Regions from separate parts of the Lacrimispora xylanolytica genome, predicted to be linked through region 1. Evidence: a T-box and tRNA genes for the amino acid it is inferred to sense, from the RefSeq annotation. Region 1 holds a T-box; the other holds one or more tRNA genes.
What was found. The T-box of region 1 lies ahead of metG (methionine--tRNA ligase). A T-box ahead of a tRNA ligase gene usually reads a tRNA of that ligase, here a tRNA-Met.
Positions count from the first base shown of each region.

Region 1 (15,288 bases):
TTTATCATTTTAAATGTTATTTATTTCCTGTATCTGGAAATGACAGGCTCCACAGAGAATACGCAGTTCATGGTTTCCCATGGAGCCATGTATGCGCCTCTAGTCGTAGAGGGCGGTGAGTATTACCGCCTCTTTACTTCTATTTTTATGCATTTTGGAATCAATCATATTATGAACAATATGCTCATTTTGTTTATTTTGGGTGATAACCTGGAAAGAGCCCTGGGACATGTGAAGTATTTCTTTTTTTATCTGATCTGCGGAGTAGGCGCGAATATAATCTCCATGATTGTTAATCTTGGAGATTATCGGCTGATCGTTTCTGCGGGAGCTTCCGGAGCAATCTTTGGTGTCATCGGTGGTCTTTTATATGCAGTAGTGGTAAACCGGGGAAGGCTGGAAGATCTAAGCACCCGGCAGCTTGTTGTGGTCATTGTGTGTTCCCTGTATTTTGGCTTTTCCAGCACAGGTGTAGATAATGCAGCTCACATTGCGGGACTTTTCGTGGGTATTTTAATGGGGATTGTTCTGTATCGTAAGCCGAAAAGGCCTGGACGCATGGAAAATTGGGAATAATACTTTTGGGAAGGAGGTGAGAGTGTGAGAGAAGATGATTGCATTTTCTGCAAAATTGCAAATGGGGACATACCTTCAGAAACACTGTATGAGGATGATACATTTCGCGTTATTATGGATTTAGGACCGGCTACAAAAGGGCATGCCCTGATTCTTCCAAAACATCATTACAAAGATCTTTGTGAGCTTGACGGAGCGACAGCAGCCAAGGTCCTTCCGTTGGCAGCAAAAATTGGGAACGCCATGAAAACCACATTAGGCTGTGCCGGATTCAATGTTGTGCAGAATAACGGAAAAGAAGCAGGTCAGACTGTTTTTCATTTTCACGTACATTTAATTCCTCGTTATGAGGAAGGCCCTGTTATGGTTTCATGGGTATCGGGCAAGGCAAGTCCGGAAGACTTAGCACAGACAGGAGCCGCTATTAGGAGCGCCCTGTAATCAGAGGGGCATTATCAATGAGCATACATAAAGATGAAAATATGTTGTTGCAATCCATTTATGGGGAGTACCAGGGCTTGCTTCGACGGATTGCAAAGACACTCCACGTTCCGGATATGGAACTGGATGATGTCGTACAGGAAACATTTATTGCATACTTTGAAAACTATTCGCTGACCTGGACTGAAACGCGAAAGAAAAGTATGCTGATTAAGATACTAAAGAGTAAATCAATCGACTGCCTCCGAAAAAATGGACACTATGAAAAAGTAAGCTTGAACCAGGAGGATGCAGCCAATGAGGTAGCATTGCTTGCAAGCTATGTGATTACAGATCCCCTTGATATGATTCTTGAAGAGGAGGCTGTTTTAATGATCACAAGTGAAATATCTAATATGAGGGAAGAGTGGAAAGAGATGGCTGTCCTTTATTTCTTAAAACAGCTTACGATTCCAGAGATTTGTGAATTGTTAGGGATTCCGGGAACGGTATGCCGCTCCCGGATATACCGGACAAGAGTCTGTCTAAAAAGGATTCTTGGACCCAGCTTTGATACATAAATTATTTTCCGGTCAGGGATTCAACCATTTCTACTATGGCATCAATAGCGTTATGCTGTTCACTCTGTTCCATATTTGAAATGTAAGATTTCCTGTTCTGATACGTTTCGGATACGGCCTTAAGAAGGGAGTCTCCTGATAGATTTTCCTCTTCCAGGAGAAAGCTGAATCCCTGCTTATGAAAGGATCTTGCGTTTAAAATCTGATCACCTCTGCTGGCAGCGGCAGAAAGAGGAATCAGAATGTTTGGCTTTCTAAGGGCAAGTATTTCACAGATAGCGTTTGCTCCGGCTCTTGATATCATCAGATCAGCAGCAGCAAATAAATGCTTTAAAGGAGCATCTACATACTCATATTGTACATATCCAGTGGTACTTATAAGGCTCTCATCCAGATTGCCTTTTCCACAGATATGTATGATCTGGAAATCCTTTAAAAGCTTGGGAAGTATTTCTCTTACTGCATTGTTGACTGTTACGGAACCGAGACTGCCTCCGATGATTAATATCACAGGACGGGTTTCGGAGAGCTTGGCAAAACTTAACCCCTTAAGACGATCCCCCTGTAACAATTCTTTGCGAATGGGGGAGCCTGTTAAAATGGCTTTTTCTTTTGGAAGATAGGCCAGTGTTTCCGGGAAATTGCAGCAGACATTTGTTGCAGCAGGAATACACAGCTTATTAGCAAGACCTGGTGTCATATCGGATTCGTGAATGATAACGGGTATCTTTAAACGTTTGGCAGCCAGTACAACAGGAACTGCTACAAAACCACCTTTAGAGAATACGACATCCGGTCTGTAATTTTTAAGAAATTTTAATGCTTCCCCATATCCTTTTATGACGCGGAATGGGTCAGTAAAATTTTTGGGGTCAAAGTACCGGCGGAATTTACCGGAGGAGATGCCGATGTAGGCAATACCAGCTCCCTCTATGAGTTTCCGCTCGATTCCCTGATAGGAACCTATATAGTGAATGTCATAATTTCTCTCTTTTAAAGAGGGAATCAGAGCCAGGTTCGGGGTAACATGACCAGCAGTGCCTCCGCCGGTTAACACGATTTTTTTCATAAAGCGTTGCCTCCCAGATTCGATATACTATTAATAGTAAACGCTGACGGTAAAAAGTCAACCCCAAAGAGTATGAAGACTTAAGGATAACTTGTATTTAAGAGGTGCAGACATGGAGCAGGGAAGAGACAATCATAATAAATGTTCCATTTTAAAATGTAACAAAAAGAGTAAGGCTTCCCAGGAGAAAATGGAAGCATATCTGCTTGATTATATGCAGCAGCACCCGGAAATAACACCGGATCCCCCTTCTCCTCCGCCTGGTGAATTCCAGACGATCATGGCAGAGATGAGACGCCGGGGAGCAACCACTGTTTTAAACAGACAACTTAAACTTCGGAGCAAATATCGAAGATTAGTATATTATCTGCATAAGCCATTTATGGTATCCATGGTGATTTGTGTCATTTTTTCCGTGACATCCATTGGAGTTTGTGCCGGTAAAGCTGAAAAATACCGTATAAGTAAAGCTAAGATACCAGAGACAAAAATCTGGCATGAAGATGATACCCTTTGTTTTCTTCCATTCATATCTCCATCGGAAGGAGCCACGGATTCGCATCGGGCTGAAAGAAAGATAAAAAGTTATCAAAAGGATCATGAAATCAATGATATTCCAGAGATCAACCGGAAAATCACATTTCATTCTTCCAATAACTTACCCATCAGATGAAAGGCGATATTCTAAATCAGGGTGGTATTATAATAGGAAACATATGAAAAACCAGATGAATAAGAAGAAATTCCTGACAAAACAGCAGCTGTATTATAACTCCCGTTTTATCAGGAATTTTTATTTTAATCTCAGGAAATCAAGTTCTTTAACCATTCTTCCTCTTTAAAACCAGTTAAAACAAAATCCTCCCCAATGATCAGCGGCCGCTTCACCAGCATACCATTGGTTGCAAGAAGCCGGATCTGTTCTTCTTCACTCATTCCTGGAAGGGCTTCTTTTAGATTCTGTTCCTTATAGATATTGCCGCTGGTGTTAAAGAACTTCTTTATGGGAAGACCGCTTTTTTTAATCCATTCTAAAAGCTCATGTTCCTTTGGGTTTTCTTCTTTTATATTCCTTGCTTCATAAGATATATTGTGCGCATCCAGCCACTTTTTTGCGTTTTTACAGGTGCTGCAGGGCGGATACTGTAAAAATAGTAAACTCATAGGTTGGCTCCTTTCCATTTTCTTTTGCTTTCATATATATTTTACCTTGAAACCTATTGAATGAAAAGGAAAGATTTGGAATAGAATGTAATAATCAAGGAAACCCGGGAGAAATAATGAGATTTTTAATGTTTTTGTCAGAGGCACTGGTGCCTTTAATCATCTTTTATATTGTTGGTTTTGGTATTTTATCAAAACGTCCTGTTTTTGATGATTTTATAAATGGTGCAAAAGATGGGATGAAGACGGTAGCAGGTATCCTTCCCACTTTAATCGGTCTTATGACAGCGGTTGGAGTCCTTCGCGCTTCTGGCTTTCTTGATTTTCTTTCCGGCCTGCTGACTAAGCCGGCATCCCTTTTGTATTTACCGGCTCCAGTGGTCCCTGTAATTTTAATCCGTATGGTATCCAACTCAGCAGCCATTGGACTGGTGTTAGATATCTTTAAAAAATATGGCACAGACTCTTATATCGGTATGGTTACCTCCATAATTATGAGCTGTACAGAGACCTTATTTTATTGCTTAAGTGTTTATTTCGGAACCGTAAAAATACGTAAAACCAGGTATGCCCTTACCGGTGCTTTGACAGCAACCATTGCAGGAATTGCAGCCAGTGTCATTTTAAGCCGTATTTTGGTATAAAAGGGATTATTTCATCTCCATTTTAAGAATTTCATAAGAATTCAAGTGGTTGTCTATAAATACATAATCATGTATAATTACGAGGAAGCTTTTATTGTCATAACAATATGAAAGGGATTAACGTGGATACTTACGGAACTCTTAACGAAGTATTGGTAAGACTGTTTCGGGATATTATGGATATTGAACAACAGGCTATCATTACCCAGGAATTTAATAATATTACGAATAATGATATGCATGTAATAGAAGCGATCGGCGTCGGAGAACCTAAAAATATGTCGACCATTGCCAGAGAGCTGTCTGTTACGGTTGGGACGCTTACCATAGCCATGAACAGCCTTGTAAAGAAAGGGTATGTGACCCGCCAAAGAGGGAAAGAGGACCGGCGAGTGGTTTACATTTCACTTTCAGAAAAAGGGAAACAAGCCTTTGAACACCATGCCAAATTTCATCAGGAGATGATTCGGGGCATTGTCGATTCACTAGGCGAAGATGAGATAGAAGTTTTGATCAAAGCTCTGACCAATCTTAACCACTGGTTTCGGAGCCTTTAAGAGAGTTTAAGGAGGCAATACGCAATTATGAGAAAATTCATCGTGATGTTAATGAGCGTTATAATGATGATGTCCCTGTCAGCGTGTACACCAACACAGCCTAAGATGGAGACAACGGCACCAATTCCCCAGGCAGAGGCTTCTACCGGTGGCGCAAGTGACAAGGTTCCGGATCCTAACGTGGAACCAATGGAAATCATCTCTGTATATAGCAAGAATAGCGATGGTACTGGCCTTAACCAGGCTATGGATGCAGTGGACAAGCTCACGGCAGAGGCTTTGGTGGATAAGCTGATTGAATACGGTGTTCTGGAAGAAGGAACAACCGTTGTTAAATACGAATCAAAAGATGGCAAAGGTACGCTGGATCTATCCAAGATGCCTGCAAAAGGAGGGAATGATTTAGTTACTCTGACTGCAGTGGGCAATACCTTTATAGAGAATTTTTCATTGGATAAATTAAAGGTTCTGGTAAATGGAAAGAATTATTCCGGCGAGAAGGTGAAGCAGGGTGATAATGATTTGCTGGAATACGTAAAAGACTATAAACAGATTGGTTAGGGTGTGTCTGAAAACTCATTTGATAAGATCTGGAACATAAAAGAGGCAGGAGCATAGGTAACATGCTCCTGCCTCTTATTCGTAAGGTTTGTTTTTGTTAAACTTAATATTAGCTGGATCTGAGCTCTTTACCAAGCCAGTTACGAAACTCCGGCAGTATGACGGAAAATGGTGCTGGACCAATATCCAGTAAAAAGGTATGAAACTCTTTTAAATTGAATTTGTCTTTTAAGATTTTCTCGGCGGCATTTCTCATTTCCATGATTTCTAAATATCCCACATAGTACTCCATGTAGTTGGTTGGATTCTCTACCAGGCTGTTATAAATGGAATCCACGATATCCGTTTTCTCCACATTGTAGAAGGTACTAAGGTACTTCGCTGTCTGCTCCTTATCCCAACCTTCATAATTAATGCAGATATCAAGATACGCATAAATCCCCAAAGTAACCGCAGAGTTGTGTGCCAGGAGCTTTCCAAGATCCGGGTCCAGTCCGTTGTCAAGGGTATAAGAGTAATTTTCTACGTAGGTGGCCCACCCTTCCGAATAGCTTGAGAAGGATAAAATACTTCTTAAGTCGTTGGGGCTTTTGCTCAGGAAGTAAACATTCTGGTACAAGTGTCCCGGATATCCTTCATGGGCCAGAGTGGTATAAAGATCGTCATTTTGAAACCTTGGATTACCATTAATATAGATAATATTATCTTCGTACCGGTCAATAGGCGGTACCAGATAAAAGGCAGGGCTTAAGGAAGATTCCAGGGCTTTCGGAACATATTTGACCGTGTACTGGTTCTTTGGAAGCTCAGGAAAGTCCTTGGCGATCTGAGATTTTAAGGACTCTAAAATATCTTCCGGTTTCGTTACATTAAAGGAATAAGTATCAAGCTGATCGAGAACCTTTGGATTCTCCTTCGTAATCTGACCAAGAGCCTTAATGTCAGAGGTAATCTGTTTTTCAATGGCTTTTTTTAAGCTGTCTACGGAATCATAAGAGGTTCCGGTATTTGAATTGACCAGGTACTCAAAATATTTCTTCCCTTCCGGATACCAGGAAAGACCTTTGTCATTCTTTCCGGTCCCCATAAGGGCAGTAATTCCATTAATCAGGTTTTTATAGGCCGGAACAAAATGCTCCTCAAGGACCTTTAAATTCTTTTCTTTGTAAGCAGCTTTTTCTTCCGGGGTCAGATCATTTAAAGCATCGATCCTGGTGTTAAAGGTCTCTGAGAGAAAGCTGTGGTCCGGCTGAATCAAATAAGCTTCACATGATTTTAAAACATGATCCGCAGCAGAATCTGACATAAAGAGACCGGCTTCTGATTTTTGCTTTTCAAACTCCAGAATCTGTGAATAATAATCATCAATGGTAGAAAGCAGTGACAGATAATGGTCCACATCGTCCTTTTTGTAGAAGGCGTATTCCGCAAATAGGACAGGAAGCTGTGCCTGAATGCCAATGGTTGTAGTAAGCGGCTGAGTATAAAGCTCCAGGCCTTCCGAAGCCATCTCTGTATCTATGTAGGAGTAAAGAATCTGATAAGTCAGGCGCTGATCCTTTGTCAGTTTTCTGGGATTAAACTGATTCAGTTTTTTCTTTAGCTCAGCCAGATCCTTTGAGTTTTTCTTCATGTTATCCAGGGAAAAGTCCCCCAGCGTCAGAGGAACCGTTTTAAGCCCCCGGGAAGCCGGATCTGCCATGGTAAAATGAAAGCTGATCCCAGAGTTGCTTATTTCATTTCGGAATAAATCGTCCGTAAACAGATCAAAATTTTTCTGCATGGATACATCAGCAGCATTGTAATGCTCATATCCCGTACCAGAGGGGGTAGCGGCTGACTTTGGCGGCGGCGTGCACGAACAAAGCAGGGAGACCACCAGGAAAATGGAAATCAGCCATCGGCCTCTTTTAAAAAATTTGTTTGTCATATATGATTCCTCCGTAATTCACTATTAATATTTATATGTGGGAAATGAAAAAGTCATGACTAAACAGGGAATTAAGAAGGTTCCCTGCTTGACAAACTTCTTCGAAGCCATTACACTAGGATTACTAACAATGATCTATATGAGAATGCTGAGAAAAGAAGAGTAAGAGATAAGGTTCATGTGCAGAGACTTCCGTATGCTGAAAAGGAAGCTTGGACTTATTTCCCAATATGGCCTTGGAGCAGCGGAACCGAACTGGCATATTACATGCTTTTAGATTCCGACGGTTACACCCGTTATCGTGTCAGACTGTATAAGCAGCTTAGGAATTATGAAGATTCTGAGTGCGTATGCAGCCGGTAAGGTCCATGCTGTAAGGCATGGATAAATTAAAGTGGTATCACGGGATAATCGCCCGTCTTTAAATTTCCGAGAGGATATTTTAAGACGGGTTTTTCTTTGGAGAAAGCAGCCTAATTTCCGTAGCAACTCATGATAGAACCAGGAGGGAAGAACATGTGTAAAGAATCAAACAAAAAACCTTATTATATTACAACCGCCATTGCCTATGCATCCGGAAAGCCTCATATTGGTAATACTTATGAAGCTGTATTGGCAGATGCCATTGCCCGCTATAAAAGAGCCGAGGGCTACGATGTATTTTTCCAGACAGGAACCGATGAGCATGGACAAAAGATCGAAGAAAAGGCGAAAGCAGCCGGAGTGACTCCAAAGGAATTCGTAGATCAGGCAGCCGATGGAATCAGAGGAATCTGGGATTTAATGAATACCTCCTATGATAAATTCATCCGTACCACCGATGAATACCATGAAAAGCAGGTTCAGAAGATCTTTAAAAAGCTTTATGATCAGGGCGATATCTATAAAGGACATTATGAAGGCCTTTACTGTACTCCCTGCGAATCCTTCTTTACCGAGTCTCAGCTGGTGGATGGAAAGTGCCCGGACTGCGGCGGCGAAGTGAAGCCTGCCAAGGAAGAGGCATACTTTTTCCGCATGAGTAAATATGCGGACCGTCTCATCGCTCATATTAATGAGAACCCGGAGTTTATCCAGCCGGTTTCCAGAAAAAATGAGATGATGAACAACTTCCTGCTTCCAGGACTTCAGGACCTTTGCGTATCCAGAACAACATTTACCTGGGGTATTCCAGTCAGCTTTGATCCAAAGCATGTAACGTATGTATGGCTGGATGCTTTGACAAACTATATTACAGGAATCGGCTATGACTGTGATGGAAACAGCACCGAGCAGTATCAGAAGCTTTGGCCGGCAGACTTACACCTTATCGGTAAGGACATCATCCGCTTCCATACCATTTACTGGCCTATTTTCCTGATGGCACTCAATATTCCTCTTCCAAAGCAGGTATTCGGCCATCCATGGCTGTTACAGGGCGATGGAAAGATGAGTAAATCAAAGGGAAATGTTCTTTATGCCGATACCTTAGTGGATTTCTTTGGTGTGGATGCCGTCCGCTACTTTGTGCTTCATGAGATGCCCTTTGAAAATGATGGCGTGATCTCCTGGGAGCTTATGGTCGAGCGCATGAATTCTGACCTTGCCAATATTCTTGGAAACCTTGTAAACCGTACCATTTCCATGTCCAATAAATACTTTGGCGGCGTGGTAACAAACGGAAAGGATTCCGATGCATTTGATGAAGACTTAAAAGCAGTGGTACTTGACGAGGTGAAAAAGGTTCAGGAGAAGATGGAGAAGCTTCGTGTGGCTGATGCCATCACTCATATCTTTAATATTTTCAGAAGAAGCAACAAATATATTGACGAGACCGCACCCTGGACACTTGCAAAGGACGAGGAAAAGAAAGCCCGTCTGGAAACCGTGTTATTCCATTTAACAGAAGCAATTACCATTGGAGCTTCCCTTCTTGATTCCTTTATGCCGGAAACCTCAAAGAAGATTTTAAGCCAGCTTAACACCGAAAAGAGAGAGCTGTCCCAGATGAGCGAGTTTGGACTTTATCCGTCAGGAGGCAAGGTAACAGAACAGCCTGAGATCCTTTTTGCCCGTATGGACATCAAGGAAGTAATGGATAAGGTAGATGCCCTGTTCGCTCCGGTAGAAGAGGCCAAAGAGTCAGCCGTAGAGTCCGGAGATGTGATAGACATTGAGCCTAAGGCAGAAATTGAATACGATGATTTTGCAAAGCTTCAATTCCAGGTAGGAGAGATCATTGCCTGTGAAGCAGTGCCGAAATCCAAAAAGCTTCTCTGCTCCCAGGTACGCATCGGAAGCCAGGTAAAGCAGATCGTAAGCGGCATTAAAGCTCACTATTCTCCAGAAGAAATGGTTGGCAAAAAGGTAATGGTTGTGGTAAACTTAAAGCCGGCCAAATTGGCTGGTGTTGTATCCGAAGGCATGCTTTTATGTGCGGAAGATGCAGAAGGCAATCTATCCCTTATGGTTCCGGAGAAGACCATGCCGGCAGGAGCAGAAATCTGCTAATATAAGGGAACATCAGACGATAAAAAAACGTAAACAAGGCAGGCCGGGTTTTTGAAATCCGGTCTGTTGTATTAAAAAGGAGAATTCCATGCAGGAGACAACAAGCCCCACAAGAGAAGGATTCACCGGATATACCCTTAAGCTTATTGCTGTGGTCACCATGTTCATTGACCACATCGGTGCAGTATTAATAGAAAATGGAATATTTAAGAACCCTAATATGGACTTAACTCAGACCTTTATGGGGATTACCCAGGTAAAGCTATGGGGATATCTTGACTTTGCCCTTCGTGTCATAGGAAGAATTTCGTTCCCCATCTTTTGTTTTCTTCTGGTACAAGGCTTTATTCATACCAGAAATGTAAAGCGTTATAGCTTCAGGCTTCTAATATTTGCTCTGGTTTCTGAAGTACCCTTTGACTTGGCAATTTCAGGGGAATGGTTTCACCCGGAGTACCAGAATGTGTTATTTACCCTGCTCATCGGACTTTGGGTCCTGACCGCTTACCAGAAGGCATTTGGCGACCCATTAAAGCAGGTTCTGGCCATTGTAGTTGGCTGTGGCGCGTCTGTATTAATAAAATGTGACTATAATATTATTGGTATTGTATTAATACTGATCTTTTACGTATATCGGGATAAGCCCAAATTACAAAGTCTTTTATCTGGTTTTGTGGCGGCACTGCAAAGCCTTTACTGCTTAGGCGCCGGGGCATTGGCCCTGTTCCCGATCCGCAATTACAACGGAGAAAGAGGGAAAAGGAGTTTGGATAAGTTATTCTACTGGTTCTATCCAGTCCACCTTCTTTTACTCTATCTTATTTACCTTTTAATTGTAAAATTATAAATGAGGAGATACCATGATTTTTGATACACACGCCCATTATGATGATGAGGCATTTGAGGAGGACAGGGAAGAGCTGTTAAACAGCCTTGCCCTCCACGGCATAGAAGCGGTGACCAATGTGGGAGCCAGCATAAAAACTTCTCAGAATACCATGAATATGGTAGACAAGTATCCCAATGTTTACGGTGCCATCGGTGTGCACCCAAACGAGACCGGAGAACTTGACGAAGAGGGAATGATATGGTTAAAGGAACAATCCTCCCACCCAAAGATTGTAGCCATCGGAGAAATCGGTCTTGACTACTACTGGGATGAGCCAGACCGTGAAATACAGAAAAAATGGTTCATACGCCAGCTTGACCTGGCAAGAGAAGTGAGCCTTCCCATCATCATTCACAGCAGAGATGCGGCCAAAGATACTCTGGATATCATGAAGGCAGAAAAATCCCAGGAGCTGGGAGGCGTCATCCACTGCTTTTCCTATGGAAAAGAGATGGCGAGAGAATACTTGAACATGGGGTTCTATCTGGGAATCGGCGGCGTTCTTACCTTTAAGAATGCAAAGAAGCTGAAAGAAGTGGTAGAATATATGCCAATGGAACAGCTGGTGCTGGAAACAGACTGCCCGTACCTGGCACCGGTGCCAAACAGAGGAAAGCGGAACTCTTCCTTAAATCTTACCTACGTGGTAAAGGAAATCAGCGAGATCAAAGGCATATCCGAAGAAGAAGTCATAAAGATCACCAACCAAAATGCAAGAACCATGTACCGAATCAGGTAACAGGAAAGAAAGCGGAGGACAAGAATGGCAACACTGGGAAATCCCCAAAAAACGATTGAGATCATTCAAAAATACGAATTCATGTTCCAGAAAAAGTTTGGACAGAATTTTTTAATTGACACCCATGTACTGGATAAGATCATACTTGCGGCAGGAGTAACAAAGGAAGACTGCGTGTTAGAAATCGGACCGGGAATCGGAACCATGACACAGTATTTGGCAGAGAATGCGGGCCATGTGGTTGCCGTAGAAATCGATTCCAATTTAATCCCCATTCTGAAAGAGACCCTTGCAGATTATGATAATGTGACAGTCATACACGATGATATCCTTAAGGTTGACATAAATAAAATCGCCCAGGACTATAACGGAGGACGCCCCATTAAGGTAGTGGCAAATCTTCCTTACTATATTACCACCCCCATTATTATGGGACTCTTTGAAGGCGGCGTCCCCATTGACAATATAACCGTAATGGTTCAAAAGGAAGTCGCAGACCGGATGCAGGTCGGCCCAGGGTCTAAGGACTACGGCGCCCTATCCCTTGCAGTCCAGTATTATGCAGAGCCATATATCGTTGCCAATGTTCCGCCAAACTGCTTTATGCCCCGTCCGGGAGTGGGTTCTGCGGTGATTCGTCTTACAAGACATAAAACTTCTCCTGTAGAGGTAATGGAGCCGGATCTCATGTTCCGCCTCATCCGCGCTTCCTTTAACCAGAGAAGAAAGACCCTTCAAAATGGATTAAACAATTCCCCTGAGGTCTCCTTTACCAAGGAACAGATCATAGAGGCCATAGAACAAATGGGACTTTCCCCATCCGTTCGTGGAGAAACCTTAACATTAAAAGAATTTGCAGGTTTAAGTAACTGCTTTACTCAAATGAAACAGATATAAAAAGGCGTAAAAAGCCTGACCTTCGGCACCATTAGCATGGTGCCGTTTTTATTATATAGGAAAGTTCTACGAACTCCCCTATATAACAAAAAGCACGACCTGCAGGATGCACATGACGCCTAAGAGGAAGATGTCACTAAAGTGACGCGCGTCAGCGCCAGAGTCTGACAAGTCAGACTCTTTCTAGTGTAACAAGGAATTAAAAAACCCTATGTATGATGGAGTAAAAATGAAGTATGATAATAGAAACGCAATGAAGTGAATAAGCTATAGAATGGAGTGATGCATATGAAACAAAAAAAGAAAATTGGGAAAATGCTTGTCTTAGGTGCAGCCGCAGCCGCCACCGGCATAGCCGCCAAAAAGACATACGATTATTACAAAAGCAAAAAGGGCCAGAAAGAGGAAACCCCCCAGGCAGAAAATAAAAAAGCCTACTTTATAGGAGGCGGCCTGGGGAGCCTTGCAGGTGCTGCCTATCTCATCAGGGACTGCAGCATGCCGGGAAACCAGATTACCATCTATGAAGGTATGCACATATTAGGTGGAAGCAATGACGGAATCGGAACGCCGGAAAAAGGCTTTGTCTGCCGGGGCGGCCGTATGCTCAATGAAGAAACGTATGAGAACTTCTGGGAGCTGTTTCGTACGATTCCCTCCCTGGAGAACCCCGGTCGCAGTGTGACAGATGATATCTTAAATTTCGACCACGCCCACCCAACAAATGCAAAAGCCAGACTCATTGATAAAGAAGGTAACATCCTGGATGTGAAATCCATGGGCTTTACCCAAAAAGAACGATTGGCATTGTTTCGTCTCATGAACACGCCAGAAGAAAAGCTTGATGACATGACCATAGAAGAATGGTTTGCTGACATGCCTCATTTCTTCACTACGAATTTCTGGTATATGTGGCAGACTACCTTTGCATTCCAGAAATGGAGCAGCCTTTTTGAATTCCGCCGCTATATGAGACGAATGATTCTGGAATTTTCAAGAATTGATACCTTAGAAGGCGTAACAAGGACTCCATACAACCAATATGACAGCGTAATCCGCCCCTTAGAATTATATTTAAGAAAGCAGGGCGTGGTATTTGCAGAAAATTGTGTTGTTAAGGATATTGAGTTCGCACAAGGGGAAGGAATTACGGTAAAAGCCCTTCACCTAAAAGATTATGGCATAGAACGAACCGTGGAGCTCTCCGATCGGGATATCTGCATTATGACAAATGCCTGCATGACCGACAGTGCCACTCTGGGAGATCTTCACACGCCAGCCCCAGAGCCCGTACTTCGCCCAATTTCAGGGGAGCTGTGGAGCAAGGTAGCGGTTAAGAAGCAGGGACTTGGAAATCCATATCCCTTCTTTGGAGATGTTCATGAGACGAACTGGGAAAGCTTTACCGTGACAAGCAAAGGAAATAAGCTTCTTAAAATGATAGAGCGGTACTCCGGCAATGTTCCGGGAAGCGGTGCGCTTATGACCTTTAAGGATTCCAACTGGCTCTTAAGCATTGTAGTGGCAGCTCAGCCCCATTTTACAAACCAGCCCATGGATCAGACTATTTTCTGGGGTTACGGCCTTTATACCAGTGAGGAAGGCAATTTCGTGAAAAAACCAATGAAGGACTGTACCGGAGAAGAGATGTTTATCGAACTTCTTCATCACCTTCATATGGAAGATAAAAAAGACGAGCTGCTTCATGACGTAGTTAATGTAATTCCATGTATGATGCCTTATGTGGATGCTCAGTTCCAGCCAAGAAAGATGGCGGACCGTCCTAATGTAGTCCCCAAAGGCTCCACAAACTTTGCCATGGTCAGTCAGTTCGTAGAGATTCCTGATGATATGGTATTTACCGAAGAATACTCGGTTCGAGCCGCCAGAATGGCAGTTTATACCCTTATGGGGATAAAGAAAAAAGTATGTCCTGTTACGCCTTATTTCAATGATCCTAAGGTCCTTTTAAAAGCGTTAAAAACATCATATCGTTAATTATCAATCAATGTGTCCTCGTGGGCCAGACATTTTTCTTCGGAAGATGCCTGGCCCTTTTATACGTTATCACGGTAACACTCTACTATACAAAGGAGAAATGGCATAATTACCTCGTTGCAAAGAGTTATTTTCTATGATATGCTAATAACTGCGTTGTCTGCGATTGACGGACGTAAGATAAAGAATTTGGAGGAAAGAAATATGAAGAAAACGGCACTCGTATTAGCGGCTGTTCTTGCTTCCAGTGTTGTTTTAACAGCATGTGGCGGTTCCGGTAAATCCGGCGCCCAGAACAACAATACCCAAGGCACAGAAGCAGCAGGAACCACAGCTGGCGGCCTCGATCTGGCTGTACAGATCGGACCAGATCCGGAAACAATTGATCCGGCATTAAACTCTTCCATGGATGGTGCAAACATGATTCTGCACGCATTCGAGACCCTGATGACGGTTGATGAGAAGAATAACATCATTCCCGGACAGGCAGAAAAATTTGACGTAAGTGATGATGGTCTCACTTATACCTTCCATTTAAGAGAAGGTTTAAAGTGGAGCGACGGTTCTGACCTTACGGCTGATGATTTTGTATATTCCTTTAAGCACCTGGCAGATCCAATGACTGCAGCACCATATGCAGCAGACATGCTTTCCATGGTAAAAGGATACGAAGATGCCGCAAAAGGAAATCTTGATTCACTTGGTGTTTCCGCACCAGATCCTAAGACCTTTGTCGTAGAGCTTTCCGCTCCATGCGTTTATTTTGATAAAAT
Region 1 covers NZ_CP113524.1:4,367,464-4,382,751, reverse strand. The annotation lists gene OW255_RS20185 (rhomboid family intramembrane serine protease) at 1-576, shown strand, start outside; gene OW255_RS20180 (HIT family protein) at 601-1,017, shown strand; gene OW255_RS20175 (RNA polymerase sigma factor) at 1,035-1,577, shown strand; gene OW255_RS20170 (undecaprenyldiphospho-muramoylpentapeptide beta-N-acetylglucosaminyltransferase) at 1,579-2,646, opposite strand; gene OW255_RS20165 (hypothetical protein) at 2,759-3,319, shown strand; gene OW255_RS20160 (arsenate reductase family protein) at 3,451-3,810, opposite strand; gene OW255_RS20155 (spore maturation protein) at 3,927-4,454, shown strand; gene OW255_RS20150 (MarR family winged helix-turn-helix transcriptional regulator) at 4,562-5,011, shown strand; gene OW255_RS20145 (GerMN domain-containing protein) at 5,039-5,572, shown strand; gene OW255_RS20140 (DUF885 domain-containing protein) at 5,682-7,502, opposite strand; T-box leader at 7,644-7,928, shown strand; gene metG (methionine--tRNA ligase) at 8,019-9,992, shown strand; gene OW255_RS20130 (TraX family protein) at 10,081-10,839, shown strand; gene OW255_RS20125 (TatD family hydrolase) at 10,853-11,620, shown strand; gene rsmA (16S rRNA (adenine(1518)-N(6)/adenine(1519)-N(6))-dimethyltransferase RsmA) at 11,645-12,517, shown strand; gene OW255_RS20115 (oleate hydratase) at 12,806-14,515, shown strand; gene OW255_RS20110 (peptide ABC transporter substrate-binding protein) at 14,720-15,288, shown strand, end outside.

Region 2 (15,288 bases), 130 kb from region 1:
CCTGCATGGTTGCCTCCGGTATGTCTGGTGTCATGGATGATATATATGGAGAATTAAATGACTTATGCAGAATCAGAATGGAACAGATTACAATTGAGGACATACAGGGAAAGCTAATACGCAATCGCCTTATTTTAGAAACGATGGCAGGGGATGAGAGATAACATCATACCCTGCCATCATTTTTTTCTTGATTTCATCATTTGAATCATATATGATAAAAAAATACGAAGAAGCCCTATGTCTGGAGGAAGCCATGTTAAGGATAGTAAAAAGTGAGGAAATAACAAGAAACATTAAGGAAATGTGTATCGAAGCCAATCATGTGCTGTCAAAGGACATGGAAGAGGTCTTTTTAAATGCAGTCAATACTGAAAAATCCGGCCTTGGCCGTCAGGTCCTCTGTCAGCTGCAGGAAAATCTAAAGATTGCAGGGGAAGATATGATCCCAATCTGCCAGGATACAGGAATGGCAATTGTATTTATAAAAGTAGGCCAGGATGTACACATAGAAGGAGAAAACTTGACCGATGCCATTAACCGAGGCGTTTCCCAGGGCTATATCGAAGGATTTTTAAGAAAATCCATTGTAGAACCTATAGAGCGGATCAATACAAAAGACAATACGCCAGCCATCATTCATTATGAAATCGTAGCCGGTGACCAGATCGATATCACAGTAGCCCCAAAAGGCTTCGGAAGTGAAAACATGAGCCGTATTTTTATGCTGAAACCTGCCGACGGTCTGGATGGAGTAAAAGAAGCTATTTTAACAACGGTAAAAGAAGCTGGTCCCAATGCATGTCCGCCAATGGTAGTTGGGGTAGGAATCGGAGGCAGCTTTGAAAAATGTGCCCAGATGGCAAAGCATGCCCTGACAAGAAATTTAGATGAAAAACCTGAGATTCCATACGTCAGAGAGCTGGAAGAAGAGATGCTTCTAAAAATCAATCAGCTTGGTATTGGTCCAGGAGGCCTTGGCGGAAGTGTAACAGCTCTCGCTGTAAATGTAGAGACATATCCAACTCATATTGCCGGTCTCCCTGTTGCTGTGAATATTTGCTGCCATGTAAACAGACATGCACACCGTACTATATAATATCAATCTGAATCGGAGGAAATCATGGATTATCATATCAATGCTCCTATCACCAAAGAGGATGCCAGAAAGTTGAGATCAGGAGATTACGTATACTTAACAGGAACCATTTACACAGCAAGAGATGCAGCCCATAAGCGAATGATAGAAACTCTTGACCGGAAAGAGCCTCTTCCCTTTGACATAGCAGGCGAGACCATCTACTATATGGGACCCTCCCCAGCAAGAGAAGGACGCCCCATTGGATCAGCAGGACCCACCACATCAAGCCGGATGGACAAATATACGCCAACCCTTCTTGATCTTGGGATGAGCAGCATGATCGGCAAAGGAAAACGAAGCAAGGAAGTAATAGAAGCCATCGTAAGAAATGAGGCCGTATATTTTGCCGCTGTAGGAGGAGCAGGAGCCCTGTTATCAAAATGCATCCTTTCTTCAGAAGTAATAGCCTACGAAGATCTTGGAACAGAAGCCATCCGCCGACTGACAATCAAAGACCTTCCGGTTATCGTTGTCATAGACAGTAAAGGAAGCAACCTATACGAGACGGCCATAAAAGCCTATGGAGAGGAATCAACATGAACCGAATTGTTTATATGGTAATAAAGAATCTATGCCGGGTCCCATTCTGGTTTTACCGAATCTGGAAGTTCGGCCAGCCAGGTGATGACCATTCCCATAGAGAGCGTTACGATTACATACGCAATGTAGTAAAAAAAGTCAATAAGTCCGGGAAAGTAGAAGTAGAAGTCCATGGAGTTGAAAATCTTCCATCCGAACCTGGTTTTATCCTTTTCCCTAACCATCAGGGACTCTTTGACATGCTGGCCCTTATCGAAGCAAGTCCAAAACCCTTAAGTGTTGTAGTAAAAAAAGAGGCTTCTAACCTGATTCTTGTAAAGCAGGTCATTCATGCCTTACATGGCTTTTTCATAGACCGTCAGGATATTAAAGCTTCTATGAATATAATCATGCAGATGACAGAGAATGTAAAAAAAGGATTCAATTATGTAATATTCGCTGAAGGAACAAGAAGCCGGGAAGGAAATAAACTCTTATCCTTTAAGGGGGGGACCTTTAAAAGTGCCGTAAATGCCAAATGTCCCGTTGTGCCTGTAGCACTGATCGACTGCTTTAAGCCATTCGATGAGAAATCCTCCAAAAGGCAGAAGGTACAGATCTGCTTTTTAAAGCCTCTCTATCCAGAAGAATATAAGACCTTAAAAACCACCCAGATAGCAGAAATCGTACACGACAGAATTCAGGAAGAAATAAATCAAAAAATGGGTTGACAAGTCGAAATATATTATGTATAATTGTCAATGCGTCTGGAAAACCTAATAGTTGAATGACGCATCATATGGAAGCTATGAACTACGGAGAAATACTCAAGAGGCCGAAGAGGCGCCCCTGCTAAGGGTGTAGGTCGGGCAACCGGCGCGAGGGTTCAAATCCCTCTTTCTCCGCTCATTTCCAAATGAAATCTTTTTCCGGTTTGACAGTGAAAAAAGTTGTTGACATCATCGTGAAGATATGTTAATATATACCAGCTGTCGAAAAACAGCGAAAAAAGAAAAATAAAAAAGTTGTTGACAAAGACAACTCGGTATGATAAGATATACGAGTTGCTCCTGAAGCGGACAACACAAAAAGCACTTTGAAAACAGAAGATTGAACAGTATGTAAAACCCTGAAAATTCTAATAATAAGCTGCGTTTGAGCAGCTTTGAATGAGAAATTCAGAACGAATACAAGAAATTGTATACGAACCAAACAACAAGTAAAACGGGAAATAAATTAGCTAGTAGTTGATTTTGACCGTGGATTGAACATTTAATTTGAGAGTTCGATCCTGGCTCAGGATGAACGCTGGCGGCGTGCTTAACACATGCAAGTCGAGCGAAGCATTTTAAAGGAAGTTTTCGGATGGAATTTAGAATGACTTAGCGGCGGACGGGTGAGTAACGCGTGGGTAACCTGCCTCATACAGGGGGATAACAGTTAGAAATGACTGCTAATACCGCATAAGCGCACAGTGCTGCATAGTACAGTGTGAAAAACTCCGGTGGTATGAGATGGACCCGCGTCTGATTAGGTAGTTGGTGAGGTAACGGCCCACCAAGCCGACGATCAGTAGCCGACCTGAGAGGGTGACCGGCCACATTGGGACTGAGACACGGCCCAAACTCCTACGGGAGGCAGCAGTGGGGAATATTGGACAATGGGGGAAACCCTGATCCAGCGACGCCGCGTGAGTGAAGAAGTATTTCGGTATGTAAAGCTCTATCAGCAGGGAAGAAAATGACGGTACCTGACTAAGAAGCCCCGGCTAACTACGTGCCAGCAGCCGCGGTAATACGTAGGGGGCAAGCGTTATCCGGATTTACTGGGTGTAAAGGGAGCGTAGACGGCTCTGCAAGTCTGGAGTGAAAGCCCGGGGCTCAACCCCGGGACTGCTTTGGAAACTGTGGAGCTAGAGTGCAGGAGAGGTAAGTGGAATTCCTAGTGTAGCGGTGAAATGCGTAGATATTAGGAGGAACACCAGTGGCGAAGGCGGCTTACTGGACTGTAACTGACGTTGAGGCTCGAAAGCGTGGGGAGCAAACAGGATTAGATACCCTGGTAGTCCACGCCGTAAACGATGAATACTAGGTGTTGGGGAGCAAAGCTCTTCGGTGCCGCCGCTAACGCAATAAGTATTCCACCTGGGGAGTACGTTCGCAAGAATGAAACTCAAAGGAATTGACGGGGACCCGCACAAGCGGTGGAGCATGTGGTTTAATTCGAAGCAACGCGAAGAACCTTACCAAGTCTTGACATCGGAATGACCGTCTCGTAACGGAGACTTCCCTTCGGGGCATTCCAGACAGGTGGTGCATGGTTGTCGTCAGCTCGTGTCGTGAGATGTTGGGTTAAGTCCCGCAACGAGCGCAACCCTTATCCTTAGTAGCCAGCAGTTCGGCTGGGCACTCTGGGGAGACTGCCAGGGATAACCTGGAGGAAGGTGGGGATGACGTCAAATCATCATGCCCCTTATGATTTGGGCTACACACGTGCTACAATGGCGTAAACAAAGGGAAGCAAAGGAGCGATCTGGAGCAAATCCCAAAAATAACGTCTCAGTTCGGATTGTAGTCTGCAACTCGACTACATGAAGCTGGAATCGCTAGTAATCGCAGATCAGAATGCTGCGGTGAATACGTTCCCGGGTCTTGTACACACCGCCCGTCACACCATGGGAGTTGGTAACGCCCGAAGTCAGTGACCCAACCGTAAGGAGGGAGCTGCCGAAGGCGGGACTGATAACTGGGGTGAAGTCGTAACAAGGTAGCCGTATCGGAAGGTGCGGCTGGATCACCTCCTTTCTAAGGAAGAAGAAGTAAGGGTTTTATATACTGTTGAGTCTTAAGTTTCAAAGTTAATTAAATAAGGAAACACCAAGAAGACACAAAATTTCTGGTGCCGATGCGCTTAGGGGAAACACCCGTTCCCATCTCGAACACGATGGTTAAGACTTAAGCGGCCGATGGTACTATGCTGGAAACGGCATGGGAGAGCAGGTGGGTGCCAGATTACCTTAAAAAAATCACTCGAAAGAGTGTTTTATATAGAACGGACACGTTCCAATGGGTGGAGGAGAAAAACGAAACCTGTGTTAAAGAATGTGTTAACCTGATTCAGCAGGGCAGTGCTGTTTTATATAACTGGTTTTTACCAGTGATTCGTAAGTTTGAGTACATCGAGCTTTCGAATGACTGATAAACTTCAGTCAGAACGTACCTTGAAAACCACATATTGAAATATATCTAGATAGAGTCTTCGAAAGAAGACGACATCAAGACATCCGAGGTGTTACATCGAAAGATGTAACCAAATAAAAACTCGTTCAAGTATCGTGACGTACGATATGAGAACAAACCTAAGACCAGAGATACAACGCTATGTATCTTAGATTAGTAGCCCGCACCCGCAGGTGAACATCGAATTGGTTAAGCTAATAAGAGCGCAGGGTGGATGCCTTGGCACTAAGAGCCGATGAAAGACGTGATAAGCTGCGAAAAGCTTCGGGGAGGAGCAAATATCCTTTGATCCGGAGATATCTGAATGGGGAAACCCAACTGAGCAAACCTCAGTTGTCGTATGGTGAATTCATAGCCATACGTCGGGAACCCGGGGAACTGAAACATCTAAGTACCCGGAGGAAAAGAAAGAAAACTCGATTTCCAAAGTAGCGGCGAGCGAAATGGAAGGAGCCTAAACCAGCGTGCGTGCATGCTGGGGTTACGGACTGCAATAAGTGAGACGATTTGTTACCAGAACGGTCCTGGAAAGACCGGCCATAGAAAGTGAAAGCCTTGTATGGGAAAACAATAGTCAGCGAGCAGGATCCAAAGTACCACGAGACACGAGAAACCTTGTGGGAATTCGGGGGGACCACCCCCCAAGGCTAAATACTACTTAGTGACCGATAGCGCATAGTACTGTGAAGGAAAGGTGAAAAGGACCCCGGGAGGGGAGTGAAAAAGAACCTGAAACCCTGTGTTTACAAGCTGTGGAACCACGTTTAAAGTGGAACCGCGTACTTTTTGTAGAACGGTCCGGCGAGTTACCGTTACTGGCAAGGTTAAGCACTTAAGGTGTGGAGCCGAAGGGAAACCAAGTCTTAATAGGGCGAATGAGTCAGTAAAGGTAGACCCGAAACCGGGTGATCTACCCATGTCCAGGTTGAAGCTGCCGTAAAAGGCGGTGGAGGACCGAACGCACATCCGTTGAAAAGGGTGGCGATGAGGTGTGGGTAGGGGAGAAATTCCAATCGAACCCGGAGATAGCTGGTTCTCCTCGAAATAGCTTTAGGGCTAGCCTCGTATTAGTCTGCCGGAGGTAGAGCACTGAATTTCCTAGGGGGCGTCAAAGCTTACCAAAGAATATCAAACTCCGAATGCCGGTCAGATGATGTACGGGAGTCAGACTGCACGAGATAAGTTGGGCAGTCAAAAGGGAAAGAGCCCAGACCACCAGCTAAGGTCCCAAAGTGCGTGTTAAGTGGAAAAGGATGTGAGATTTCAGAGACAACTAGGATGTTGGCTTAGAAGCAGCCACACATTCAAAGAGTGCGTAATAGCTCACTAGTCGAGAGGTCTTGCGCCGAAAATGTCCGGGGCTAAAACACGACACCGAAGCTGTGGAATGTATCGAATGATACATTGGTAGAGGAGCATTCTTACCGCGCTGAAGCATTACCGTAAGGAGATGTGGAGTGTTAAGAAGAGAGAATGCCGGAATGAGTAGCGAGATGGAAGTGAGAATCTTCCAGGCCGAATATCTAAGGTTTCCAGAGTAAAGCTGATCTGCTCTGGGTAAGTCGGGGCCTAAGGCGAGGTCGAAAGACGTAGTCGATGGACAACAGGTTGAAATTCCTGTACCGCATATTATCAGAACTGTGGGGACACAGAACCGAGAGAGAACCCGGGAATGAAAAGACCGGGGCAAGCATTAGACTGGCTAAGTTGGCAAATCCGCTTAGCAACAGGAAGGTGTGACGCGTACCGAACAAAAGTAGGGAAGTCTCTGTAGGGGCTGTCAAGAAAAGCCGCTATTGTGTAATATGTGCCCGTACCGTAAACCGACACAGGTGGATGAGGAGAGAATCCTAAGGCCGGCGGGAGAAGCATTGTTAAGGAACTCGGCAAAATGACCCCGTAACTTCGGGATAAGGGGTGCCTGAGAAATCAGGCCGCAGAGAATAGGCTCAAGCAACTGTTTAGCAAAAACACAGGTCTATGCAAAACCGAAAGGTGAGGTATATGGGCTGACGCCTGCCCGGTGCTGGAAGGTTACGAGGAGGGGTTAGCGGCAACGCGAAGCTCTGAATTTAAGCCCCAGTAAACGGCGGCCGTAACTATAACGGTCCTAAGGTAGCGAAATTCCTTGTCGGGTAAGTTCCGACCCGCACGAAAGGCGTAATGATTTGAGCGCTGTCTCAACAATGCACCCGGTGAAATTGAAATACCAGTGAAGATGCTGGTTACCTGCGCCAGGACGGAAAGACCCCATGGAGCTTTACTCTAGTTTGATACTGGGATTCGGTATTGCATGTACAGGATAGGTGGGAGGCAGTGAATCAAGGACGCCAGTCTTTGAGGAGCCGATGTTGGGATACCACCCTTGCGATATTGGGTTTCTAACCTGCAGCCATTACCTGGCTGGGGGACAATGTCAGGCGGGGAGTTTGACTGGGGCGGTCGCCTCCGAAAGTGTATCGGAGGCGCTCAAAGGTTCCCTCAGAATGGACGGAAACCATTCGAAGAGTGCAAAGGCATAAGGGAGCTTGACTGCGAGACCGACGGGTCGAGCAGGTAGGAAACTAGGACTTAGTGATCCGGTGGTATAAAGTGGGATTGCCATCGCTCAACGGATAAAAGCTACCCTGGGGATAACAGGCTTATCACTCCCAAGAGTTCACATCGACGGAGTGGTTTGGCACCTCGATGTCGGCTCATCGCATCCTGGGGCTGTAGTAGGTCCCAAGGGTTGGGCTGTTCGCCCATTAAAGCGGTACGCGAGCTGGGTTCAGAACGTCGTGAGACAGTTCGGTCCCTATCCGGCGTGGGCGTAGGATATTTGAGAGGAGCTGTCCTTAGTACGAGAGGACCGGGATGGACTGACCTCTGGTGTATCTGTTGGTGATCAACACCATGGCAGAGTAGCCAAGTCGGGAAGGGATAAACGCTGAAGGCATCTAAGCGTGAAGCCCCCCTCAAGATGAGATATCCCATCGCAAGAGTAAGACCCCTTGAAGACGACGAGGTAGATAGGGCAGAGGTGGAAGCATGGTAACATGTGCAGCTGACTGTCACTAATAGGTCGAGGGCTTAACCAGGTTGGTTTAGGTAAGAGGAAGAACGGATGAAAGATATATAACAATGTGTGGTTTTGAGGGTATGTGTAAGTATCTTCAATAAGGTTTGGCCTGGTGGCTCAGTTGGTTAGAGCGCCGCCCTGTCACGGCGGAGGTCGTGGGTTCGAGTCCCATCCGGGTCGTTTTACAACTAAATTTTGATTATGGGATCTTAGCTCAGCTGGGAGAGCATCTGCCTTACAAGCAGAGGGTCATAGGTTCGAGCCCTATAGGTCCCATTCCGTATGCAAAACCGCATTTGGATAGTTGTGCCGATGTGGCTCAATTGGCAGAGCAGCTGATTTGTAATCAGCAGGTTATCGGTTCGAGTCCGATCATCGGCTTGCATTAAAAAATTAAATTATGGATGGGTTCCCGAGTGGCCAAAGGGGGCAGACTGTAAATCTGTTACGACACGTTTCGATGGTTCGAATCCATCTCCATCCATTCAGTGATTAAAATATTAATTACTGCATATAATATAATTGAATAGCGCGGGGTGGAGCAGTCTGGAAGCTCGTCGGGCTCATAACCCGAAGGTCGTAGGTTCAAATCCTGCCCCCGCAATTTTTATGCGCATTATTAGTGAAATTATACGAAAGCGTGCATACGCCCAGATAGCTCAGTTGGTAGAGCAGTGGACTGAAAATCCACGTGTCGCTGGTTCGATTCCGGCTTTGGGCATATGGGATACTAGCTCAGGTGGTAGAGCACTTGACTTTTAATCAAGTTGTCCGGGGTTCGAGTCCCCGGTGTCTCAGGACAAGCCTTGAAACAGAAATGTTTCAGGGCTTTTTATTTTGTCCGAAGATGATATTACTCATCAAATTCTACGATTACGTAATATCCCCGATCATTATGTTTTACTTCTTTTACAATCCCTTTATCAGATTTTATGCGGTCTCTTCCAGAGTAACATCCAGACATGGCCACAGCTGGATCGATTATGTAGCTGTAGCTGCTGGCACCTTCTCGCTCAATGACGTGAACTTGATCATTTGCCTTTACCAGACCAGGACGTTCCATTTTAAACTCGATTAACCTCATAGTGATCTTCCTCTCTTTCTTTTTTTACCCAAAATACTATTATAGCTTCCGGAGAAAAAATTGTAAAGAAGGGATAAGGATGATATACTTAAATATGTATTTACTAATGGTATAAGAACAAATGCACAAGCTATATTAACTATAGTTCTTTACTTACAATAGATAAAATATGATAATACTATAAATGTATAGCGAATATTGGTTGAAATAATAAGAGAGTGACAAATTAGCTTAATCATTTTTATGTACCAGAAGAGGAAAGTAAATTGATAGAAAGACCAAGATTATTAGAGAGATTAATGGATTATAGTAAATCTGATTTTTATCCATTTCACATGCCTGGACATAAGAGGCAGTATGGGAATAATGAGATAAGGAAGTTTCCTAATCCATTTTCTATAGATATTACGGAGATTGAGGGATTTGATAATCTTCATCGGCCGGAGGGAATATTAAAGGATTCTTTGGAGTGGGCTTCTGAGGTTTATGGGGCTGATAAGACTTATTATCTTGTGAATGGGAGCAGCTGTGGGATATTGAGCGCAATTAGTGCGGCGGTATCAAACAGAGGCAAGATTTTAATGAGCAGGAATTGCCATAAGTCAGCATTTCATGGAGTTTTCCTCAAGCAGTTGGAAGTCAAATATATTTATCCACAAATGATGCCGGAATTGGGGCTTCAAGGTGGAATACTGGCTGAGGATGTCGAGGAATTGTTGAAAACAAATCCAGAGGCAGAGGCAGTGCTTGTAGTATCTCCTACTTATGATGGGGTTGTTTCAGATATCAAGGCGATTGCTGATGTGGTTCATAGGTTTGGTATACCGTTAATTGTGGATGAAGCCCATGGGGCGCATTTTGCATTTGGCAGGGTGGATGAGTTTCCTGTGTCTGCATTGGAATTAGGTGCTGATGTTGTAATTCAGAGTCTTCATAAGACGCTTCCTTCCTTGACGCAGACTGCTATTTTACATGTCAGGAAGGGGTATATTGATTTAGAGAAACTGGATCGTTATATTCATATGTATCAGACTAGCAGCCCGTCCTATGTATTTATGGCTAGTATAGAGAATTGTATTGTTTACATGGATGGTGAGGGAAGAAAAAAGCTGGGTGAATTTTCTGAGTCTTTGACTAGAATGCGTAGGCGGCTGGAGGGGATGAAGCATCTGACGCTGCTTTCGGATGAAATTATTGGACAGTATGGTGTTTATGATATGGACCTGTCAAAAGTGATTGTGTCTACAAGAAATATTGTATGGTCAGGAAATCAATTAAGTGACGTGCTGCGAAAAGAGTATCATCTGGAAATGGAAATGTGCGGAGCTGACTATGTGACGGCTATAACAACCTTGGAGGATACAGAGGAAGGGCTTCAGAGGCTTTGCAGTGCATTGCTTGAGTTGGATGATCAATTGGGAGCTAGATCCGGTTCTGGAAGCATTTCTTTGCAGGAGGCTGGGGAAATGGCAGGGCAGAGTGATACTGGTGGTGTGCTTCTTGATTTTACGATTGAGGAAGATTGCAGATATCCTATTTTTGAAGCAATGGATGGCAGGCGTTATAAAATAAAAATTTCAGAGGCAATAGGTAGGGTATCAGCTGAATTTATTTATTTGTATCCGCCAGGGATTCCTATTGTTGTACCGGGTGAAGTGTTAACTGGCGATTTAGTGGAGCTGATTATGAAATTCAAGGATTTAGGGCTTCCGGTTCAGGGAATGGAAGATGAGGCGGCAGAAGAAATATTTGTTTTAGAAGAAATGTAGGTACTACATTTTCTATGAGATAGAATCAATGAATTGGAGCATATAAAGATGGGAAAGATTTTTTACGTGATGGGGAAGAGCGCTTCTGGTAAGGACACCATTTATAAGCGGTTGCTGGAAATGCAGCCCCATCTGAAACAGGTTGTTTTATATACCACCAGACCGATTCGGCAGGGAGAAAAAGACGGGAAAGAATATTATTTTACTTCTGAGGATAGGTTGAAGCAGTTGCGAGAGGAAGGTAAGATCATTGAAGAGAGGACATATCAGTCTATTTTGGGTCCGTGGACTTATTTTACGGTTGATGACGGACAGATTGATGTGAATAGTGATGACAGCTATCTGATGATTGGTACCTTGGAATCCTATGAGAAAACAAGGAATTATTATGGGGCTGGTATCATGGTTCCTATTTATATTGAAGTGGAAGACGGGAAACGTCTGTTGAGGGCTCTTGAAAGGGAAGATAAACAGAAAGAGCCTAAATATGCAGAGCTTTGCAGGCGGTATCTGGCTGATGAAGAGGATTTTAAAGAGGATAATTTAGCTAGATGCGGAATTGAGCGAAGATTCTTGAATGATGATTTGGAAATGTGTCTCAGAGATATTTTGGATGTAGTAAGGGAGTAAGGTAGTCTATGCTTTGGCTGGGCTTGGATAGTTAGGAATTGAGATAGAAATAGGTATAGAAATAGGTGTAGAGATTTAAATAGCTATAGATAAAGCTATAGATATAGATATAGATATATAGATAGAGATTGCTAATCAGCCATGTTTCAGTGAGATGGAAGATATCGTAATAACTATTTAAATACAACATAAAAAGAGTCCTTGGGAAGATGTAATTTTTGCTTATCCAAGGACTCTTTTTATTTATTTACTTGTTTACTTATTGAGTGAGGTGGGATAGAAGGGCTGATATAAGATGGAATTGTACGTAATCATAATAATAGGTATCTAAAATGGTGCTTAATTAGAGGAAAGTCAATTTTAAGGATTCAGAAACTGAACGAGAAAAGCAAAGGATTTTTCATTTTATTAAAACATCAGAATGAAATCTCAAAGACGGCGCCTTTTTCCTGATTGTAAGCTGTGATTTTGCCATTTAACAATTCTGCGGCTGATTTGGCAATGGCAAGACCAAGGCCGAAGTTGCCATTTTTACCTTTGTAAAAGCGGTCAAAGATAAATGGAATGTCAGCTTCGGGGATTCCATCTCCGTCATCGGATATTTTCAGGCTGATGGTTTCTGCTGTTTTCTCCAGGGATATTGTTACGTTCGTTTTTGCATAACGGAGGCAGTTGGATACAATGTTCATCACGGTCTGGGAAAGGAGCATATCGTCGATCTGAACCATTACATCATACTCAGGGAGATTCAGCTCTATGGTCTTGCTTGATTTGGCGGACAGGCCCATAAGGCGCTGGGTATAGTCTTTTAATAAATGACAGAGATTTACTTCTTCCCACTGAGGCTTATAGGTGCCGCTTTCATATCTTGATAGGGTCAGGAGTTCACTTACTAATTCGTTCAGGCGGATGCTTTCTCGTTTTATGATTTGTGCTGCTTCTTTTGTATCGGGGAAGATTCCGCTTTCTATGCCTTCAGCGTAGCCCTGGATGGACATGAGCGGCGTTCTTAGCTCGTGCGATGCATTTTGCAGGAAGGTCTTTTGGTTTTTGTCGTAGGCCTCTAATCTTCCTACCATGAGACTTATATTTTCATATAGCTGCTTGAATTCTATTGTATCCTGGGGAATGGTAAAATGGCTGGCGTCAAAATTTCCCTGGCCAATTTCTAAGGAGAGGCTGCTAAGTTTTGTTATGGGGGTTGTTATGTGAGCGGCGATTCTTTCGGATAAATATATGGCAATCAGGATTCCTAAAAGCATGATAACCACCAGGATTTGGTTGACCGCAGTCAGGTATTTATTAATGTGTTCTGTTGGGAGGGCAAATACGGCTATCATATTGCTTAGATCATCGCTGTTCATGGTATAGGCAATGGTAAAGTACTTTTTTCCATTTACGGGTATGGTATAGACCGTTCTTTCTTTCATCTGGTCTATCTTCGGGGAGATGACGTTTAGAAAGGCGGTTTGGGATGAGGTGAGTTTTGTTTTTGCCGGGAATACCGGGGTTGAATTGATATCCAGCAAATAAAAATCCATTCCCTGTGAAAAATGAGAGGATTTGAGAGCAGAAAGGATATTTCGGGCCATTTCCAGGGCTCTTTTTTCGGTGGGGGCGCCTCCGTCTGTCTCCAGCTCGCTTTTAATTACTTTTTCTACTGCGTGGATTGTGGCTTTTAATTCATTTTTGGCAGCTGCATTTAAGTAAATGCGGAGAGATATGTTAAACAGTACCAGGGTTGCAAGTGGAATCAGTATAAGCAGGATTAGAAAGGGTCTTCGAATCTTATTTTTTATACTCTTCATGGGTATCTCCTAATTCCAGACGGAAGCCATAGCCCCAGACTGACTGAATTTTAGCATTGGCTTCAGCAGTGACCAGTTTTTTTCGAAGCCTTTTTATAACATCATCGGTGGCTCTTGTATCCGCTTCAAAGTCGAATTTCCATACATATTTTAGCAGATCCTCTCTTGATACGGCCTGATCTTTTCGCTCTAATAAGTAGACCATCAGGGCAAATTCGGTTGGGGTGATATCAAGTGGCTTTTCGTCAACGGAGAATTCTCTTTTATTTACATCCACTTTTATATTTCCATAGGTGTATATTTCTCCTCTGTAGCTTCCACGGTCTAAGTCCATTCTGCGAAAAAGGGCTTTCACTCTGGTTACCAGCTCCATGGGAGAAAATGGTTTTGTCAGGTAGTCGTCAGAGCCAAGGGTAATTCCTGCGATACGGTCTGTTTCGCTGTCTCTGGCAGAGACAATGATGATTAGGGTATTGCTTCGTTTGCGAATCTCGCTGCAAAGAACCAGTCCGTCTGTCCCTGGCATCATTATATCCAGTATGACCATATCAGAAGGGGATTTATCAAAGGCTGATAATAGTTTGTCTCCATCAGGAAATGTCTGTACTTCGTAGTCCTCTGCAGCCAGAAAAAGTTGGATCAAATCTCTTATGGGCTGTTCATCATCTGCAAGATAAATTTTCTTTTTTTCCATAGGTGCCCCATCCTTTCGGCTGTTTTTTGTATTTTATCATTTTCTTACTTCAAATGATATAGCTGCCACTATTTTGCCACAGTTTCACCTTTGAAACGCGTATGGGATTGGTAGTATTCTTTGAGGCAGAGAAGGAAATCAGTTGCGTAGCGATCATGATTTCACTCATTGGATCATCCCAACAATAGAAAGGAGATTTATTATGAAAAAATCATTGAAACCGGTCACATCCTTATTAGTCACAGCTATGCTCTTTACTGGTAGTTTAACCGTTCCAGCTCAGGCAGCACAGGCTCCCAGTACCACGAAAAAGGTAGTGAGCAGCCAGGCTGCAGGGAATACAACAGCTGCTAAAGCGGGAAGTACTGGTACTGGAACAACAGAGAACTCAAAGACAGCAGCAGGGTCAAAAAGCACAGAGGCAGCTAAGACTGGAGCAGCAGCAAAGAGTACAGAGGCAGCTAAGGCTGGAGCGGCAGCAAAGAGTACAGAGGCAGCTAAGACTGGAGCGGCAGCAAAGAGTACAGAGGCAGCTAAGACTGGAGCGGAAGTAAAGACCACACAAGCAGCAGCTGATGGGGCTAAGACTGTTAAAAAGGATGCAAAGAAGGCAGGTAAGAAAGCGGCTGTTAAAAAAGCAAATAAAAAAGCCAGCGCAAAGAAACATAAAAAGACAGCAGTAAAAAAAGCACATAAGGCTAAAACAGTAAAGGCAAATAAGAAAAAAGCTGGTAAGGTTCGTAATGTTGCGGCAAAGACCCATAAAGCAAAAGCCCATAAAGCAAATACAAGTAAGAAAGCAGTTGCTAAAAATATCAAAGCAGTAAAAAAGCAAAAGGCAGCAGCGCAGACAAGTAATTCAAATGCGAAAACCGTAAATAAAGCGGCTCAGACAAGTAATTCAAATGCTAAAACTGTAAATAGTGGGGGACAGACTGGTAATGCATCTGCTAAAACAGGAACAGCTGTAAAACAGGCTGGTAATGCTGAGACTAAATCAGGTGCAGCAGGAACTCAGGCAGGAAAAACGGATGCTAAGACAGGTAAAACAACGGATAATTCGACGAATACAACGAAGAAATAGTGAACACTGAATTTAGTAAAAGGATAAGGGCTTATAGATGAAAAGCGCCTTATCCTTTTTTGTGTTTTGTTTTTGAGTATTGATTCAACGTTCGCTCTAAAAATTTTTACTTATCTATTCCTCATAGACCTGCTGAGATCCTTCTATGGTATCTCTTAAGTATTTTTGTATCCATTGACAGGCGCCTTGTTTATCTCTGTCATTTAAGTATCTTTGCAGGTGTATGATATGGCCATATAAGGCCTGAATGCCATATAGC
Region 2 covers NZ_CP113524.1:4,492,976-4,508,263, reverse strand. The annotation lists gene OW255_RS20790 (RrF2 family transcriptional regulator) at 1-164, shown strand, start outside; gene OW255_RS20785 (fumarate hydratase) at 257-1,099, shown strand; gene OW255_RS20780 (Fe-S-containing hydro-lyase) at 1,124-1,681, shown strand; gene OW255_RS20775 (lysophospholipid acyltransferase family protein) at 1,678-2,391, shown strand; tRNA gene OW255_RS20770 (tRNA-Ser) at 2,478-2,565, shown strand; rRNA gene OW255_RS20765 (16S ribosomal RNA) at 2,934-4,464, shown strand; rRNA gene rrf (5S ribosomal RNA) at 4,555-4,672, shown strand; gene OW255_RS20755 (hypothetical protein) at 4,664-4,858, shown strand; rRNA gene OW255_RS20750 (23S ribosomal RNA) at 5,087-7,979, shown strand; tRNA gene OW255_RS20745 (tRNA-Asp) at 8,067-8,140, shown strand; tRNA gene OW255_RS20740 (tRNA-Val) at 8,164-8,236, shown strand; tRNA gene OW255_RS20735 (tRNA-Thr) at 8,269-8,341, shown strand; tRNA gene OW255_RS20730 (tRNA-Tyr) at 8,363-8,444, shown strand; tRNA gene OW255_RS20725 (tRNA-Met) at 8,491-8,564, shown strand; tRNA gene OW255_RS20720 (tRNA-Phe) at 8,609-8,681, shown strand; tRNA gene OW255_RS20715 (tRNA-Lys) at 8,685-8,757, shown strand; gene OW255_RS20710 (hypothetical protein) at 8,814-9,044, opposite strand; gene OW255_RS20705 (aminotransferase class I/II-fold pyridoxal phosphate-dependent enzyme) at 9,311-10,813, shown strand; gene OW255_RS20700 (guanylate kinase) at 10,862-11,443, shown strand; gene OW255_RS20695 (HAMP domain-containing sensor histidine kinase) at 11,860-13,251, opposite strand; gene OW255_RS20690 (response regulator transcription factor) at 13,232-13,945, opposite strand; gene OW255_RS20685 (hypothetical protein) at 14,148-15,029, shown strand; gene OW255_RS20680 (FadR/GntR family transcriptional regulator) at 15,144-15,288, opposite strand, start outside.
Region 2: it encodes a tRNA-Met, which carries the amino acid that the T-box ahead of metG (methionine--tRNA ligase) is inferred to sense. The anticodon was not compared.